2 regions of the Micromonospora sp. CA-249363 genome follow, and region 2 is predicted to be linked to the other one. Evidence: riboswitches for the same ligand, from Rfam matches in the RefSeq annotation. Region 2 holds a riboswitch; the other holds the start of a gene.
The links. A riboswitch is a leader RNA that binds a small molecule or an ion and turns the genes downstream of it on or off. The one in region 2 is predicted to bind cyclic di-AMP.

Region 1 (3,203 bases), 2.8 Mb from region 2:
GGGAGTTCGTGCTCGCCTCGACGCTGGAGGTGATCTCGCTCGGCGACCAGCTCGCCGGCCGACTGGAGGGCAAGAGCTCACTGGGCCGCCTCGGCCTGCTCACCCACTCCACCGCCGGGTTCATCGACCCGGGCTTCTCGGGGCACGTCACGCTGGAGCTGTCCAACGTGGCGAACCTGCCGATCACCCTCTGGCCGGGTATGAAGATCGGTCAGCTCTGCATCTTCCGGCTCTCGTCGCCGGCCGAGCACCCGTACGGCTCGGTGGTCTACGGGTCGCGTTACCAGGGTCAGCGGGGGCCGACGCCGAGTCGCTCCTGGCAGAACTGGCGCGCCTGGCCGACGCGCTAGGGGACGACGAGGGCCCGCCGCGAGCGATCGCGACGGGCCCTGAATGCGTCCGGTCAGCCCGGACGGCCGTAACTGTGGATGGGCCCGTCGTCGACCTTCTTCATCTTGACGGGCACACCGGCCTGGGAGGCGTGCACCACCCAGCCGTTGCCGACGTACATGCCGACGTGGTGGATGTCGGAGTAGTAAAAGACCAGGTCACCCGGGCGCAGGTCGCCCTTGCTGACGTTCCTGGTCACCCGGCTCTGCGCGGCGGCGTTGTGCGGCAGTGACACACCGGCCTTCGCCCAGGCGGCCAGCATCAGCCCGGAGCAGTCGTACGACTCCGGCCCCTCGGCGCCCCACACGTACGGCTTGCCGATCTGGGCACAGGCGAACTTGACCGCGATGCCGGCGCCGCCTCCGGGGTAGCTGGCCGGGCAGGGCGCCGGACGCAGCGGACCGCCGCCGCCGTTGCCGTACACCTTGAGGCGCAGCTTCTGCAGCCGGTCGATCTCCTCGTTGATCTGCTTCTTCTTCGCCGCCAACTGGGCCTCGGTGCGGGTCAGCTGGGCCACCATCTCGTCCAGCGGGGCCTTCTGCCGGGCCAGCTCGTTGCGCAGGTCCGCGACCTGACGGACGTCCTCCTGCTGGTTGTGGGCGAAGCGGTCGAGCATTTCGAGCTGACCGACCATCTCGCTGGGCGACCGGCTGCCGAGCATCGTGTTGACGGTCGACAGGTTCTCACCCATGTACGCGCGGACGGCCAGTGCGCTGACCTTGTCCATCGCGGCGTCGACCTGACGCTCCAGCGGCGCGATGCGGGCGGCGAGCGCGTCGGCCTGCTTGCGCTTGAGGGCCAGGTCGGCGCGGGTGGCGTTGTGCCGCTCGATGATCGGTTCGAGCTTGTTCCAGTCGTCGTCGATCTGGCGTTCGATCTCGGCGACGGACGGGTCGGCGTGGGCCACCGTGGCGCTGCCGGTCAGGACGACGGCGACGCCGACCAGGGCGGCGAGGGCGGTGGTGAAGCGGGACCAGCGTGGACGCGGCACGGTCGAGGTCGGGTCGGCCGGAGCCGACCGTCCGGACGACGGCCGCGGGGCTTGGAGGGCCACCGGGTTCCGTACTCCTTCTTCCTGACCGCCTACCGGGTTAGCTGACGGGTTCGGGCGGGAAGTGGGCGCCCTACCGCAGGGACTGCGGATTCACCCCGGGAACGTGGGTCCCCGGCTCGCTCGCGAGCGACTCGGCGGTGTCGGTCCGTTACCGCCCGGGGTGGGCAGACCTGCTACCGGGCCGACGAATGACCAGAGTAGAGACGGCCGTTACCGATCCGCAACCCGTGCGGCCGTGACACTCCGTACCGATTGGGGCGGGCCATCGAGCGGATGTGAAGGATTCTTTCCGCACGTTTCGAAACATGGAAAGGTATTGACGCAAGCCGCCAGGCAGCGCGAAGGTGACCGCACCGATACCCGTTCACATGTAGGGGGTTCGATGAAACGTCCGATCCTGCTCGCCATCGCGCTCGTCACCGCCGTGGCGGCCGTACCGTTGCCCTCCGGCCCGGCCTCCGCGGCCCCCGCCGCCGACCGCCAGCAGCAGTACGCCGCCGCGGCCACCGAGTACGGCGTGCCGGTCGACGTACTGCTCGGCGTCTCCTACCTGGAGTCGCGCTGGGACAGCAACGCCGGCACGCCGAGCACCAGCGGTGGCTACGGCCCGATGCACCTGACCGATGCCCGCCACGTGACCGCCCTACCCGGGCGCGGCCACCACGACTCCCCGGGAGAGGACCCGCGCGGCGACGGTTCCCGTCGTGCTCTGACACCCGCGCCCGCCAGCGAGAACGCGCCACCCACCGCCGCGCTGCAGACCGTGGACGCCGCCGCCGCGCTGACCGGCGCCACCGTCGAGGCGCTGCGCACCGACCCGACGACGAACCTCCGGGGCGGCGCCGCGCTGCTGGCCGCGTACCAACGGGAGATCGGCGCCCCGGTCGGAGTCGGCACCGACCCGGCCACCTGGTACGGCGCGGTGGCCCGCTATGCCGGCGCGGACAGCGCCGATGCCGCGGCGGCCTTCGCCGACGAGGTCTTCACCACGATCGGCGCCGGCGAGACGCGGGTGACCGACGACGGCCAGCGGGTCACGCTCCCGGCCCGAGCGGTACGACCCGAGCGGTCCTGGCTCGACCGGCTGGGACTGCGGCGACTCGCCCGCCCGGACGGGTTGGAGTGCCCCCGCACCGTGTCCTGTGAGTGGATCCCCGCCCCCTACGCGGCGTTCGGCGACGGCGACTACGGCAACCACGACCTGTCCGACCGGCCCGCGCGGCAGAAGATCGAGTACATCGTCATCCACGACACCGAGGCGAGTTGGGCGACCACCCTGCAACTCGTCCGAGACCCGACCTACGTGAGCTGGCACTACTCGCTGCGCTCGGTGGACGGCCACATCGCCCAGCACGTCCGCACCAAGGACGTCGCCTGGCACGCCGGCAACTGGTACGTCAACGCCAAGGCGATCGGGCTCGAACACGAGGGCTTCGCCGCGCAGGGCACCTGGTACACGGAGGCGATGTATCGGACCTCGGCGAAGCTTGTCCGGCATCTCGCCCTGCGCCTGGGCATCCCGCTGGACCGCCAGCACATCATCGGCCACGACAACGTGCCCGGCACCACCGCATCGACGGTCCGCGGGATGCACTGGGACCCGGGGCCGTACTGGGACTGGACGCACTACTTCGACCTGCTGCACGCCCCACGGCTGGACACCGGCACCCCGGCCACCGGGCTGGTCCGGATCGACCCCGACTACGCGACCAACCAGCCGGCGTTCACCGGATGCGTCACCCCGGGGACGCCGTGCGCG
Region 2 (3,203 bases):
ACCGGCGAGGGCACCTACTCGATCGAGTCCGTCGACGAGGCGCCGGCGGGCACCTCGGTGACCCTGCACCTCAAGCCGGCCGACACCGAGGACAACCTGCACGACTACACCGCCGAATGGACGATCCGCGAGATCGTCAAGCGCTACTCCGACTTCATCGCGTGGCCGATCCGCATGCGCGTCGAGCGCCCCGGCGCCGAGGGTGAGCCCGCCACCAGCGAGGTGCAGACCCTCAACTCGATGAAGGCGCTGTGGGCACACCCCCGCGACGAGGTCGACGCCGCCGAATACAACGAGTTCTACAAGCACGTCAGCCACGACTGGGCCGACCCGCTCGAGGTCGTGCACATGAAGGGCGAGGGCACCTTCGAGTACGAGGCGCTGCTGTTCCTGCCCAGCCACGCCCCGCTGGACATGTTCTCCCCGCAGGGCCGCCGTGGCGTCCAGCTCTACGTCAAGCGCGTGTTCATCATGGACGACTGCGAGCCGCTGGTCCCCACCTACCTGCGCTTCGTCAAGGGTGTCGTCGACGCCCACGACCTGTCGCTGAACATCTCCCGCGAGATCCTCCAGCAGGACCGGCAGATCCAGATCGTCCGCCGCCGCCTGGTCAGGAAGGTCCTCGCCACCGTCAAGGACCTGAAGGCCAACCACGCCGAGCGCTACCGCACCTTCTGGACGGAGTTCGGCGCGGTGGTGAAGGAAGGGCTGATCGACGACACCGACAACCGCGACACCCTGCTGGAGATCCTGTCGGTCGCGTCCACCCACGACGCGGCGGAGCCCACCGACCTGGCCGGCTACGTCTCGCGGATGAAGGACGGCCAGAACGACATCTGGTACGCCACCGGCGAGTCCCGGGCCACCATCGAGAACTCCCCGCACCTGGAGGCGTTCCGGGCCAAGGGCCACGAGGTGCTGCTGCTCACCGACCCGGTCGACGAGGTGTGGGTCGAGCGCGTCGGCGAGTACGACGGCCGGCCGTTGCGCTCGATCGCCAAGGGCCAGGTCGACCTGGACACCGACGAGGAGAAGCAGCAGGCCGAGGCCGAGCGCGAGCAGCAGCGGCAGGAGTTCGCCGCGCTGGTCGACTGGCTGGGCACGACCCTGGCCGACAGTGTCCGGGAGGTCCGCCTGTCGTCGCGGCTGACCACCTCACCGGCCTGTGTGGTCGGTGACGCGCACGACCTCACGCCGACGCTGGAGAAGATGTACCGGGCGATGGGACACGAGGTCCCCTCGACCAAGCGGATCCTGGAGATCAATCCGGGTCATCCGCTGGTCGCCGGGCTGCGCAAGGCCCACGAGCAGGGCGACTCCGGCCCGGCCCTGACCGAGACCGCCGAGCTGCTGTACGGCCTGGCGGTCCTCGCCGAGGGTGGCGAGCTGGCCGACCCGGCTCGGTTCACCCGTACGCTCGCCGACCGGCTGGCGCGCACCCTGTAGCCGCTCGCGGCCGGCGGGCGCCGATGCAAGGAGCCCGCCGGCCGCTCCCGGACACCGACACCGCCTGATCGGAAACGGTCCACGATGGTCGGTGCACATCCTCATGCCGTCCGCAACCGCTGGCGGGGACGCCTCGTGTGGACCGGTGAACAACTTCACAAGCGGTGGGCGACCGTCACCCACCGTGCCTACCGTCGGTCGGGTCCACCACCGTGGACGCCGCGACCGGCAACGCCAAATCCTGCCCCCGGTCGTCGGAAACAGAACCCGGGCAGGAGCGGGGGACCCAAGTTCCTCGGTGCATGTCACCTCGGGGTGAAGCCGCCAGCGCGCGGCCGGGCTCCTCGGCCCGAACCCGACAGCTCACCTCGCCGGCGTGGAGGAACGTTCCATGACGTCTGCGTACACCCCCCGTCATCGACGGGTCACCACCCGCCGCGTCGCCGTCGGCACCCTGGCCGTCGGCGCGGTCACCGGCGCCGTCGCCCTCTTCGGCCCGGCGGCTCCGGCCCAGGCCGGTGTCAACTGGGATGCGATCGCCCAGTGCGAGTCCGGCGGCAACTGGAAGATCAATACCGGGAACGGTTACTACGGCGGGTTGCAGTTCTCCCAGGGCACCTGGGCCGGTTACGGCGGCAAGAAGTACGCCGCCCGCGCCGACCTGGCCAGCCGTGGCGAGCAGATCGCGATCGCCGAGAAGGTGCTCGACGGGCAGGGCATCGGCGCGTGGCCGACCTGCGGCCGCAAGGGCGGCTCGTCGGGCGGTTCCTCGACGAAGTCCACCGCGAAGTCCTCGACGAAGTCGACCTCGAAGTCGTCGACGTCCACCTCCGGCAAGGAGCGGTCGTCGCGCGGCGACCAGCCGGCCACCCGCGGTCACGAGCGGACCGCCCCGACGGCCAGCGGCGACACGTACGTGGTCACGGCGGGGGACACCCTGTCGGAGATCGCCGACCGGAACCCGCGCACCGGCGGCTGGCAGGCCCTGTACGAGCGCAACCGTCAGCTGATCGGCGCGGACCCGGGTCTGATCTTCCCGGGGCAGCGGCTCGCTCTCTGACGCACAACAGACGAACGCTCGGCCGGGGAACCGGCCGAGCGTTCGTTCGTCTGGCGCTGTCCTCGCGGGACGGGGTCAGGCCGCCGAGGCGGTCCTCGCCTCGCGCCGGGCCATCACGTCGGCGTTCCAGCCCCAACGCTGCGCCGGCGCGGGAACCTCGGCCGGCCAGCCGGCACCGGCCCCGGCACCGTCGACGGCCGACTCGACCGACTCGGGGGTGCTGCGGGCCAGTCGCAACGACTGCTCGGCGGTCGTACGCGCCGCGCACGGCCAGGACTGGCCGGCGCACTGGAGATTGCGGCAGTGACCCTCGTCGTCGGCTTCGTGGGCATCGAGCACGTCGACCGCGAGCTGCCAGAGCAGCGGGTCGGTCACGTCGTGCGGGCGTTCGGCGCGACGGCTCGGTCGGTCGCTGGTCTCGTCGGACATGGGCCCCCCTCGTCAGGCTTTCGCCTCAAGATTTCACCCGTGTGCGACCGGCTAAACCGCCGACCTGCTGTGATGTGTCTCCGGTCGCACCGAGCGGGGCGTTCTAGTCGGGCAATAGCGGCATCTCGACTCCGGGAGCGCGGCCGAGCAGCACCGCCCGGGTGAGCGCCGTCGAGCCGAAGCGGTCGCGGACCGCGTCCACGGCGGCGTCCAGGTCAGCCCCGGTGTCGGCCTGGAACGGCAGCTCCGGCTGCACCGGGTTGTCGTC

Region 1: another riboswitch for cyclic di-AMP. It lies ahead of ACQPZK_RS00415 (NlpC/P60 family protein); the one in region 2 lies ahead of ACQPZK_RS13145 (transglycosylase family protein).

What each region holds. Positions count from the first base shown of each region.
Region 1 covers NZ_CP192020.1:87,914-91,116, reverse strand. Annotated here, with positions in the region: gene dcd (dCTP deaminase) at 1-350, shown strand, start outside; gene ACQPZK_RS00415 (NlpC/P60 family protein) at 404-1,444, opposite strand; cyclic di-AMP (ydaO/yuaA leader) riboswitch at 1,457-1,591, opposite strand; gene ACQPZK_RS00410 (N-acetylmuramoyl-L-alanine amidase) at 1,827-3,203, shown strand, end outside.
Region 2 covers NZ_CP192020.1:2,866,907-2,870,109, forward strand. Annotated here, with positions in the region: gene htpG (molecular chaperone HtpG) at 1-1,446, shown strand, start outside; cyclic di-AMP (ydaO/yuaA leader) riboswitch at 1,671-1,838, shown strand; gene ACQPZK_RS13145 (transglycosylase family protein) at 1,838-2,506, shown strand; gene ACQPZK_RS13150 (hypothetical protein) at 2,582-2,935, opposite strand; gene dinB (DNA polymerase IV) at 3,039-3,203, opposite strand, start outside.